One region of the Trichocoleus sp. Lan genome, then DNA from elsewhere that is predicted to be linked to it. Evidence: predicted binding sites of a transcription regulator. Region 1 holds the regulator's gene; each other region holds the start of a gene.
What was found. Region 1 encodes NtcA, which controls nitrogen genes in cyanobacteria. Its sites were predicted from a motif close to TTTGTANNNNNNNNTACAAA; they were not measured.
Positions count from the first base shown of each region.

Region 2: a site for NtcA is predicted at 1,881-1,900, ahead of NDA03_RS16210 (DUF4278 domain-containing protein). Genes of this name have one in related genera too.
Region 3: a site for NtcA is predicted at 2,127-2,146, ahead of lipB (lipoyl(octanoyl) transferase LipB). Genes of this name have one in related genera too.
Region 4: a site for NtcA is predicted at 1,437-1,456, ahead of NDA03_RS02165 (fumarate reductase/succinate dehydrogenase flavoprotein subunit). Genes of this name have one in related genera too.

Region 1 covers NZ_JAMPKA010000003.1:148,066-151,127, forward strand. The annotation lists gene fabI (enoyl-ACP reductase FabI) at 1-687, opposite strand, end outside; gene ntcA (global nitrogen regulator NtcA) at 1,067-1,738, shown strand; gene NDA03_RS03695 (DUF3084 domain-containing protein) at 1,986-3,062, shown strand, end outside.
Region 2 covers NZ_JAMPKA010000017.1:59,043-62,104, reverse strand. The annotation lists gene NDA03_RS16220 (DUF1802 family protein) at 1-953, shown strand, start outside; gene NDA03_RS16215 (hypothetical protein) at 960-1,604, opposite strand; gene NDA03_RS16210 (DUF4278 domain-containing protein) at 2,039-2,464, shown strand; gene acnB (bifunctional aconitate hydratase 2/2-methylisocitrate dehydratase) at 2,913-3,062, shown strand, end outside.
Region 3 covers NZ_JAMPKA010000009.1:139,894-142,955, reverse strand. The annotation lists gene NDA03_RS10470 (DUF3120 domain-containing protein) at 1-183, shown strand, start outside; gene NDA03_RS10465 (FHA domain-containing protein) at 323-1,312, shown strand; gene lipB (lipoyl(octanoyl) transferase LipB) at 1,327-2,022, opposite strand; gene raiA (ribosome-associated translation inhibitor RaiA) at 2,521-3,062, shown strand, end outside.
Region 4 covers NZ_JAMPKA010000002.1:146,622-149,683, forward strand. The annotation lists gene NDA03_RS02165 (fumarate reductase/succinate dehydrogenase flavoprotein subunit) at 1-1,321, opposite strand, end outside; gene NDA03_RS02170 (LysR substrate-binding domain-containing protein) at 1,549-3,062, shown strand, end outside.

The DNA.
Region 1 (3,062 bases):
ATTTCCCACTTCTTTCTGAGTTACAGTGCGTCGCAGCGGTGCTACTTCCTCAACGTGATGGATCATATCCAGGATGCCACCTACCGCCGACGATGCCAAAGTGCGGATGGGACCTGCCGAAATTGCATTCACGCGAATATTCTGTGGACCTAATTCAGATGCCAGGTAACGGACACTCATTTCCAATCCAGACTTGGCAATTCCCATGACGTTGTAGTTGGGGATCACCTTAACGCCGCCTAGATAAGTCAGCGTGACAATGCTGCCACCTTCTGTCATCAGTGGTTTTGCTGACCCAGCAAGTTGCACCAGAGAATAGGTACTAATTTCTAGAGCTTGGGTGAAGCCAGCGCGGGTAGTGTTGCTAAAATCACCTGATAAATCTTCCTTGTTCGCAAAAGCAAGACAATGGATCAGGATGTCTAGCTTGCCCCACTTATCGCGGATGGCGTCAAATGTAGACTGAATTTGGGTCTCATTCTGGACATCGCAGGGTAAAAATAAGCTGGGGTTGAGGGGTTCTACCAACTCTGCCACTTTTTTTTCAAAGCGGCCTCGGTCGTCTGGCAGGTAAGTCACTCCTAGATTCGCACCCGCTTGGTGCAGTTGCTGAGCAATCCCCCAGGCGATCGATCGATTGTTGGCAATGCCGGTGACAAGGGCGTTTTTTCCGGTTAAATCTAGCATAAATGTCGATTTTGAAGGCAATATTAGAGGATATCCGATTTAGGGGAGTATTCAAGATCGCGATCGCCCGGAGCAAGGCTGTCTAGTACGGGTAAGGAGCGTGCCTCCTTACTCACCATGCATCCCACCCGATAGCGCAGATACTGTCAAGATATCAACATTTTCCGTCATAATCTTACTTGCCTTGAGCAGGGAGAGAACTAAAGAAGGTAGCCGGGGAAACTACTTTAAAATTTTGTATCAAATAGCACAAAAACCGCTTGGAAGTCAGTTTATCTGTGTCTAATGTCAGAAAACTCTCATAGTTGTTTTGCTATGGTTAAAGTTCCTCCGACAGAAAGTTGCAGAAGTCTGTAGGGCAGCATTTAGGAAAAAGGAAGTGGCAGTGACGCAAGATAGACCGCTAGCAGCTGTGTTCCGTCAACTGGGAGGTGGGGCGTTTCCACCCGTGGTGGAAACTTTTGAGCGGGGCAAGACGATCTTTTTCCCAGGAGACCCGGCTGAACGGGTATACTTTTTGCTCAAAGGTGCAGTAAAGCTGTCTCGCGTGTATGAAGCTGGGGAAGAAATTACCGTGGCGCTGCTGCGAGAAAACAGCGTTTTTGGAGTACTGTCCTTAATTACAGGGCATCGTTCGGATCGGTTTTATCACGCTGTAGCATTTACGCCAGTGGAGCTGCTTTCGGCACCGATCGATCAGGTAGAGCAATCGCTCAAGGATAATCCGGAGCTATCGATGTTGATGCTGCGAGGGCTTTCTTCGCGCATTTTGCAAACAGAAATGATGATTGAGACATTAGCTCACCGAGATATGGGATCGCGCTTGGTGAGTTTTCTATTGATTCTGTGCCGTGATTTTGGCGTTCCTACCGCCAATGGAATTACGATCGATCTGAAGCTTTCTCATCAAGCGATCGCAGAAGCAATCGGCTCCACCAGGGTAACTGTCACCCGCTTACTGGGAGATTTGCGGGAGGAAAAAATGATTTCTATCCACAAGAAAAAAATTACGGTACACAACCCAGTTACACTGAGTCAGCAGTTTACTTGAAAACAGCTAGAGGCTCTCGTCAGGTTGTAGGTTAGGTTGTTGGTTAAAACGGCATGGTAGCGCGAGCAGGTTATCCAGTTTTAACATTTAGTCGGGAGTTGAGTTAAAAGGTGTCAGGTTTTAAGCGGATAGTTTTCAACCTTCCAACCTTTAACCTTTCCGATTTCACCTTCGATCTTTAATTCCTGTTAACCCTTTCTCTAGCCTGCGATGCGATAGGCTGTAACTGGAATGACTGTAGCAGACAATGACCGACAGTGCGCTCTTCCTGATTTTGTCTATTTTAGTGTTGGGAAGCGTCATCGCAACGGTAGGCGATCGCATTGGCACGCGCGTGGGAAAAGCACGCCTGTCGTTGTTCAATCTGCGTCCCCGCAAAACAGCTGTTTTGGTAACGATTCTGACAGGGCTAACGATTTCTGCCTCAACACTAACAATCATCTTCGCGACCAGCGAACAATTGCGGATTGGAGTTTTTAGACTCCAAGAAGTGCAGAAAAAACTCAAGACAGCAAGTAAGGATATTGCTAAAGCGAACGAGCAGAAACGGAAAACCGAAAGCGAACTTGCTAAAACCGCCGCCCAAAAAGAGCAAGTAGAGAAGGAACTCGCTCAAGCTCGCACCCAGCAATCTGTCGCTCAGCAGCGCTTAGATGCGATTAATCGATCTTTGGCAGCTGCGCTGGCTAAACAAGGCCAGACGGAGGCGCAACTAAATCAGACTCAAAGCGAACTGACCCGGGTTGCCAGCAGCTTTCAGCAAACCCAAAAACAGCTTACATCTGTCTCAGGGCAAGCCAAGACGCTACGTTCCGAAATCCAACAACTTCAAGCAGAACGCCAAGAACTCCTCCAGCAGCGAAATCAAGTCAGAGCTGAAATTACTGAATTCAAAGCGAAAGTGACTCAGCGCGACCAAAAAATTGCCCAGCAAGACCGAGCAATTAGCCAACGCGATGAGCAAATTCTCAAGCGGGATCAAGCCCTTGTCGAACTTGATGAGAAACTTGCTGCCTTTCGGAAGAGCCTGAGCGATCGCGATGAGCAAATTGCCCAGCGAGACAAAGCCTTATCTCTACTTGACAACAAAATTTCTCAACGAGATGAGGTGATTGCCCAGCGAGAAAATCGCCTTAAAGAACTCGAAAAACAACAAGCTTCCCTAGAGCAGGAAGTGGCAACCTTAGAACAGTATTACCAGTCTTATCAAACTTTGCGTCAGGGTAGTCTGGCACTGCTGCGCGGTCAGGTTCTGGCGGCTGGCGTTTTTCGTATTGTCGAGCCAGCCGCAGCCCGACAGGTCATTGAGCAGCTATTACGGGAA
Region 2 (3,062 bases), on a different contig from region 1:
AACGCTGCCAGCAACTAGAACACAGACAGCCTCCCCTGCATCCAGAATTAGAAGAGTTGCAGAATGCGATCTCGCAGGTATCTATTAACAACCCCTCAGCTAAAGAACTAGATCGAGACATCAAAATTTTTCTGGGTTGGACTGAAGATTCCCTAGTAACACAAGTTGACCCCGATTTAAATTGGATTAAGACAATTGCAGCCGTAGGAAATTCTAGCGACGGTCAAGAATTTGAAAAATTAGTCCGTAAAAGCTTAATCAAGCTAGGTTTCAAAAATTCTAACGCCAAGCCAGAAGCTAGTCTCGATCCTGATTCTACTGGTGGTGCTGGAGGTTTAGATTTTTATTGTGAAACTCCTTATCCGGTAGTAGGAGAGTGTAAGGCTACCAAAACTGACACTGTAACTGATGGAACTCCTGCACAGCTTGTTAAGCTGGGATATAAGCATCTTCAGCAGCAATATGACTCTTGTATCAAGATAATTCTAGCGGCTGGTGAATTAAATAAACACGCTAATAAAACTGCTACCGGAAACCAAATGAATGTACTTCGCCCTGAAACCTTGCAAAAGCTAGTTGAACTGAAAGCGAAGCATGAAGGCTCTATCAACTTGTTAGAGCTAAAACCTTGTTTAGAGCAAGCCCCATTTGGCGAGGATGCTGACGATAAAGTTAAACTTTATATTGACAAGGTATGGCAAAATATCAGATTGCGATCGCATCTAGTCCAGCTTGTAAAAAATTACCTGCAAAACACAGGTTTAGATAATGCTGGAGTTGAAGCTTTACATGGCGCATATTTTGGCTCCCATCCTCCTCAGCCATTAAAAACTGAGGAAATGCACGATATTCTGATTGAGCTTTCCTCACCTTTAACGGGATACTTGGGGCGAAAAAAAGGGGGTGATGGGAGCGATCGCTTCTATTTCCTCCGTGACTTGCCAGCCGCATAAGCTTTATTAGTCAGGACAATGGCAGGTATTCGTTGTATAGCATCTTTGGCGACTTCCTCTCTTCTTTCCGTCTCTGTCGTAACAGTCTCCATCGTCCCGACATTCTAATTTTTCCTCACAGATGGTATCGCGGGGAAAAACTCCAACATCTTTGACAGAAACTTCCGCTGTAAAAGTGCCTTGTTCAATTATTCTTTCTCCTTCTTTAATTTCATACTCAAACTTATTTTCGCCTTCTAAAACTGCAAAAGTACGAGTTTGATGGCTATTTCCCAAACTCAAATCAACCCCTTGAGAATATTGCCCTTCACTGTAACCTCTGCTCGTGTAGGGATAAGGATTACTCTTCATGCCCTGAGTCACGTTCCGGATTGTCACTTTCCTTTTCGGTGCGGGTGGAGTTGATTTAGAAACAAACTGAGCTTTCCTTGTGCCGGGATTCATTACAGTTCCCGGACATTGTCCGACATATTCAACTCGCTTAAATTGAATTTCATTGACATCGAAATTATTGCCGTTACTTACCAGGAACTCCGCCCCGTTTGCATTTGCCCGATTCACAAAAACCACAACCAGCACGAAAGCCGCAATGATTAGAATGGCGGTTCTTTTGATTAAAATTTGTAACGCAGAAAAGCTTTTGGGTTTCATAATTTTTCTTGGCACCACTAAAATCGAGTTGTTTATCCTTCTGAGGAGGTAGACGAAGTTTAATACTTCCGATAGAGGGTTCTTGACTAATTTTAGTGTCGTTGATGAACCATTGATTGTTTCCCGATTTGTACAGCTACTTTTCGCTTCTCCCGGCAACTAAATCAAGTAAAGCAATAGGCATCAGCAGCCAGTAGAGTCTAGTTGGACGATTTCCCAGCGATCGCTCAAAAGATTTTCTTAAAATCTCTTAAAAATTGACACTTTAAAAGGAAAAATGTAAAAATAGATACAGAAATAAATTAGCTAGTTCACCACTGACTGAGTATTCATAGCCGTCAGTGGCTCTGGGGAATAAAAGTAGAGCGCGATCGCGAAGCAGCGTGCCTTGCTTAGTCACAAATACTCAGGAAACTCAATCGGAGGCGAAACTTATGAAACTCTCTTATCGCGGCGTCAGCTACGAAAAAACTTCACCCACGCTGGAAGTAACCGAAAGCGAGATTGTGGGGAAGTATCGGGGACAGACTTACAACGTTGCATATCCCAGACATATTGCAGTTCCCGATGCGATTGTTAACTTGAACTATCGGGGAGTCCCCTACTTCATCGGCAAAACCGGCACGACTAGGGATGCTCTAGAGAGGCAAATCTCATGTGAAGGGATGGCATCTCTAGGCGATCGGAAATTGCCAACCGATACAAATCGGCGAAAAGTGTTGGATAACGCCGCTAAAAGTCACTTAGCGAATATCCACCGCAGCTTGGAACATCGGATACAAGTCGCTAAAGCCAAAGGTGACGAAAATCTAATTCGCCTTCTAGAAGCAGAGTCGAAGCAACTGACATTGTGCCTCTAGGAGTTTCCGGAATATCTGGCGGTGCTTGCGGTTGAGTCAGCAGTAACTGCTGACTCAACCGTAAAGAGTGAAGGAGCGCACTCCTCCCCCTTTAGGTGTAAAATCTTATCTAAGCACGAAATCTTCAAAGCTGAAGACGACGGATTCCTGGTTTATAAAGCTACGTGGGCGATAGAGAGCGATCGCCCTTTTTTTATGGGAATGTATCCTGCCAGATCAACCGTTACGGGTAAGGGTAGTTGCAGCGAATCCTACAAATTTTATTCCATTTTTTCACAATAATTAATAAAGTTGATCTGCGACTTAAGTAGTAGCGCCATACCTTGTGTTGACTTCTACCTATCGAGGGCAAAAGCGTGTGAATCGCATCCTCCCGATTGAGAACACAAAAGCGATGCGATAAAAGCGCTACCGCCCCCAAATTTTGCTGAGATTAGGAGACTTAAAAATGCTTGAATCTTATCGTCAACACGTCGCTGAGAGGGCGGCACTCGGAATTCCACCACTGCCGTTGGATGCCCAACAGACTTCTCAATTGTGCGAATTGCTGAAAAATCCTCCCACGGGTGAAGAAGAGACGTTGTTGGAATTGCTGCGC
Region 3 (3,062 bases), on a different contig from region 1:
GCGATCGCTCAAGTCAGCACCCCCTGGGGAATCAGTTGGGCACTCGTGCTTCTCGGAGTCCTATTAGGTGTTGGTCTGGTACCATTGCGATCGCGCCAGCTGCATTGGTGGGCCTTTGGTGGAGCCGTTTTGAGTACAATCTTGGTAGACGGTCTGTTTTGGCTGGCTGCTACTATGGCTTAAAAATATCTTGAAAGTGTCCCCTGAAAAATTTATTCATGTCGGGACATCTAGTTACAAAGGTTCCCAAATTACCCATCAAGCTCCAGAAGAAAGCTAAAATTTAACCACTCCATACGATGCGTCGTTGCTTCTCTAGCCTGTGGTGACTTTGCGACCCACTCCTTACTTACTCCTTCGTACCGAGTCCGGCAATCGCTATCTCCCCTTGGTAAGTAGTAACTGCTGGACAGTTGGTCGCAGTGACGACAACAATTTTGTGTTGCCGGATCGTTGGATTTCTCGCAACCATGCAATGTTGCAGTGTACCGAAACCGGCGAGTTCTACCTAATTGACCTAGGAAGTCGCAACGGCTCCTTTGTTAATGGCAGACGAGTCAGTATTCCAGTTACTTTACGCAATGGCGATCGCCTTACCTTTGGTCAGACGGATCTAGAGTTTCACTGTCCTACCGCCAACCGCAACAATGAGCCATTACCAAGCGGGGACAAGGATACGCTCACTTCGACTTTGCACGTACGCCGTCTGATGTCAGTCATGGTGGTAGACATCCGCGACTTCACAGTTCTCACCCGGCAACTAGATGAAAAAATATTATCGGCGGTGATTGGTACTTGGTTCCGTCATGCAGGAAATATCATCCGAGAGTATGGCAGCTGGGTTGATAAATATATTGGCGATGCGGTCATGGCGATTTGGTTTCATGGACCCCAAGGAGTGACCGATGAGGATATGCTCAACATTTGTCAAGCAGTGAGCGCCCTCCATAAAATCACAATGGATTTGAGTAATAAATATCCCGTGCCCTTTCCGCTGCGAATTGGGGCAGGAATTAATACGGGTTTTGCAATGGTTGGGAACACGGGTAGTGGCGATCGCCCCGATTACACCGCGATTGGGGATACGGTGAATGCGGCATTTCGTCTGGAATCTGCCACCAAGCAACTGGGTCTGGATATTGCTGTGGGAGAAACCACTCACGAATATCTCATCTCTTTAGCAAAGCAAGAGACTGGTTTTAAGCAATATATCGTCAATCTAAAGGGCTATGAAGTGCCCACCGTGACCTATGCAGGCTCCTACGCTGACTTAGATAGTTTTTTGCAGGTCAATACGCTCAATAAAGACTAAACAGCAATAAACAATTAGCAATTTTGCACAATTAGCTGAACGTGGAAAACTTCCGCAAAGGCTTTCGCCACTTCTTGGCGCACCTGGTGCAAGTCAATTCCGGGTACGAATTGGGCAAGACTGCCAACCGACTTATCAGCAATACCGCAGGGGACAATGCGCTCAAATCCGGTAAGGTCGGGACAAACATTTAAGGCAAAGCCGTGCATGGTAATCCACTTGCTGACCTTAATGCCAATCGCTGCTACCTTACAGCCTTCCAGCCAAACGCCAGTCATTCCGGCAACGCGATCGCCCTTTAACCCGTAAACATCCAGCACCCGAATCAATACCTCTTCTAACTGCCGCAAGTACCAGTGCAAATCTTGCTGGTAATAGCGCAGATTCAGGATTGGGTAACCCACCAGCTGACCCGGACAGTGGTATGTTACCTCACCCCCCCGTTCCACTCGGAAAACCTCCCAGTCGGTTGCTGCGGGGTCAAACTTAAGAAATTCTAGACTGGCTCCCTGCCCAAGCGTGTAAACCGGCGGATGCTCTAGCAAAATCAGGGCATCCGCCAGACTAGGATCGTTGATGCGTTCGGAAACCAGCGATCGCTGCCAGTCCCAAGCTGCCGAATAGGACATCTGCCCCCGATTGTATAACCAGAGTTGGCGCAGTTGCTCCGAGGCATTTCCGGCAGAACTTTCAGACTTACTTAAAATCATGGCAAAAATCAACAGTAATTTGACTTATATTTTTTGCATAATTAATCTGCTGCAATCAAGAAATGTCAAAAGATGCAAAGGATTCTGAAGAGAAGTCAAAGGCATAAGTTCTCTAGAATACAAAGTGCTAGTGTTGAAGTTATAACCTCAAGTGTTGAGGGAGGATGCCTCTTCAAAATAACCCCAAAGATAGACTTGGAGATCGCAACCAAGCTGGGGAATGTACATTAGTTAAATAGCACCCTAGGAAACCTAAACAAGAACATCGGCAGTTGCTTATTTGCGATAGGGCTGCTGACAACCCCTCTAGCTGAGGGACTGCCAGCAAGAACATCCTAGCAACAGTGTGAAATCGGGAAAAATTTGCTACTGCTCAAAGTTTTGGCTCCGTTCAACGTTTGCTAACACCAAAAAACGGGAACGCGATCGCTACTGAGAAAGCCGCAATTCTGCTGAGCTTTCTAAATTATCACAACGGTACAGCATGGAGTATCCGGTATGAAGCTTGTTATCCACGGCAAAAACATTGAAATTACCGACGCGATTCGTGAGTACGTAAATCAAAAAATTGACAAGGCAGTCAGCCACTTTCAGAGTTTGACGAGCGAAGTAAACGTGCATCTTAGTGTGGCTCGCAATCCCCGGATAAATCCAAAACAAGCCGCTGAGGTGACTATCTTTGCGAACGGTACAGTAATCCGTGCTGAAGAGAGTAGCGAGAGTCTCTACGCGAGCATCGACCTAGTTGCCGATAAAATTGCCCGCAAACTCCGGAAATATAAAGAAAAGCGTCTGGATAAGAAGACTCAGACTCAAATGAAGACTGGCATTGTGGTAGAACAAGAGCCAGTGCCAGAGGATCTCATTGGTTCTCGCACCCCCGAACTCCCCTCAGAAGTGGTGCGTACCAAGTACTTCGCAATGCCGCCAATGACGATGGACGAAGCCTTGGAACAGTTGCAACTGGTGGATCATGACTTCTATATGTTCCGCAATGCCGAAAGCGGTGAGATTAACGTTATTTATGAGCGCAACCACGG
Region 4 (3,062 bases), on a different contig from region 1:
GTAATTTATACTCCACCTGCGTGTGCGGCACGCCATTCGGGTTGTTCAATGGAGCATAAATTCGTTGTTTTTCTGCCTCCAAAACATCAGGATCGGGTTCAATATGCTCTAACCCTTCGATATAATCCACCGCATTTGTACCCGCCAACCGACCAAATACAAACGCCCCAATCATGTAGTTGTGGGGAACACTCGCCATATCTCCGGCTGCATATAATCCTGGTACAGTCGTCTCCGCTTTCTCGTTGACCCAGACTCCAGAAGCACTGTGACCGCTACACAAACCGATTTCTGAGATATTCATCTCCACGCCATTCGTGCGGTAATTTTCGCCTCTTCCTTCGTGAAATCGCTCTCGGCTGGGTCGTTCATTCGACCACAGAATCGACTCAATTTCTGAAATGGTATCTTCATCTAAGTGGGTCATCTTCAGTTGAACTGGACCTTTCCCAGAGTTCAACTCCTTCCAGATTTCCAGCATCATCTGACCGCTCCAGTAGTCGCAACTGATAAAGCGGTGCCCTTCAGCATTGGCAGTGTAAGCTCCAAACGGACTAGCGACATAGGCGCAGGCGGGACCGTTATAGTCCTTCATCAGAGGGTTAATTTGAAAACACTCGATATTGGTGAGTTCTGCGCCTGCATGATACGCCATTGAGTAGCCGTCGCCAGCATTGGTAGGGTTTTCGTAGGTGCCATAGAGATAGCCAGAGGCAGGTAAACCCAATCGTCCACAGGCTCCTGTACACAGAACGACTGCTTTTGCCTGAATCACGACAAAATCGCCGTTTCGCACGTCAAACCCTACCGCTCCAATGGCACGTCCGTCTTTAACTAGAACGCGAGTCGCCATCACCCGATTTGTGACTTTAGCTTTGTGGCGCTTAACTTGTCGGGTCAAAATCTGTTTGAGGTCTTTTCCTTCAGGCATCGGTAGCACGTATTTACCCACGCGATGCACTTGCTTTAAGTCATAATTCCCTTGAGTATCTTTTTGGAACTTCACGCCCCAGCTTTCTAGTTCTTGAATGACTTCAAAGCCTAGTTTTCCGGTTTGGTAGACGGCTTTTTGATTGAGGATGCCATCGTTGGAAATCGTAATTTCGCGAACATATTGCTCTGGGGTAGAATTACCAGGAATGACGGCTGTATTGACCCCATCCATACCCATTGCGATCGCTCCACTGCGACGGATATTCGCTTTTTCTAAAATCAGCACTTCTGCGTCAGGATTTGCCTGTTTTGCTTTGATGGCTGCCATCGTTCCCGCAGTACCACCACCGATGACAAGAACATCGGTCTTCATCCATTGAGTATCCACTCTTGACTCCTCTTCAGTTAGCAAAAACTTTTATAACTTTGTACGAATAAATTCACTAAGTCTGCTTTTTTACCTTTTTTTATATTAGAGAAGAGAATTAAAAGTTACAAGCTTTTTTGTAACCAAAAATACCATCTATTCATTCGCGTTTTTTATGATCTTATAAATTAGCTTTATTCATTCATTAAGCTGTAAAATGAAAATTTCAATTTGGGGGATTAGAGAACGTGGAGGTTTATCAAGTTAAAGTATTTCTGGAGGTAGCTAGGCATCTCAGTTTTACTGAAGCCGCTGATGCTCTAAATCTGACTCAGCCTGCGGTCAGCGCCAAAATAAAATCCCTGGAAACTGAACTAGGAACTGACCTGTTTTATCGTCTTGGTCGTAAGATTCAGCTAACCGAGGTGGGACAGTTTTTATTGGAGGAAGGGCCAAGACTGATTGAGGTTGAAAATCAATTGTTTGCCAAAGTCGAAGAAATCAAAAAAGGCAAATTTGGCAATCTCAAAATCGGCTGCACAGCCGCGATCGCTAATGGATGGCTACCTGAAATTCTCTTCCAGTACCGTCAGCAGTATCCTGGGATTCAAACTCAGTGTGTCGTATTTGATTCGGCTGAATTTCTCTATCGAGCTATTACCAGCAGTCAGATTGATATAGGATTTTCAGATATTAGTTTTGCAGAATTTTCTGAAATTTCAGCAACCCCAATTGCTCCCATTCACTATTCTTTAGTGGTTGCGGCGAACCATCCTTTAGCGAATCAAAGCTGGTTGAGCTTAAAAGAACTGCAAAAAGAGCGATGGGTGATGCTAAATACTGGCTCCCCTAGCCGTTTAGTGTTTGAATCTCGGCTAACTGAATTAGGGATAAATTTTTCGGATTTCGCTCAAGTTGAAACTGTTGATACTCTCAGTTTGATGCGAACCTATATGATGCAGGGTGATTATTTAGGATTTGCTTCTAACTTTGAATTTAAGTCTGAATGTCAATCGGGAATGCTTGTTGCAATTCCCCTGCAAGAATTTGCCTTATCCGGTAATGTTTTCCTAGTGTTACCCAAACGATTAAGCCAATCTGCGATCGCAGACTCATCATCGCAAAATCGGCGCTCGCGCAACTCAAACCCGATGCAAAAATTTATTGCTCTGGTTGAGAATGGTCAAGAGCAACAGCACGCCTCTGTTCGCCCTCATTCAACCCCAGTGCGTTTGCGATCGCCTAACCTAATCATTCGTTCCAACTCCCTGCAACATCCTGAGACAATTGATCTAGCGATCGGGATTCAAAACAGCACGATTCCAACAGTAACGGCGGGCTTAGTGATTCAGCGCTTAGGCTTGCTAGAACACTTCTTACCCAGAGAAGGGCGATACAGTTCCACGCAGTATCGCATTCATTGGTGCGATTTTTCCACAGGAGCGCCGATTATTCAAGGATTGCACGCCGGAAAATTAGATATTGGCGTTTTAGGGGATTATCCCTTGTTACTGAGTGCTATCCAGCAAAATAATTCCGGTAGTGAAACTCGACAGACGCGCCTGGTTAGCTTTGTTTCAACGAATCCCGATGGTTCCTGTAATGCCGTAATTGTTCCCAATAAGTCCAAACTGCAAAGTATCGAAGACTTACGAGGAGGTGTGATTGCGGTTCCTTTCAGTTCTTCGGCACATGGGATGGTGATGCGATCGCTCAATTCTGCGAACTTACTTAACGAGGTTAAGCTTGCTTCCTTAGAGAA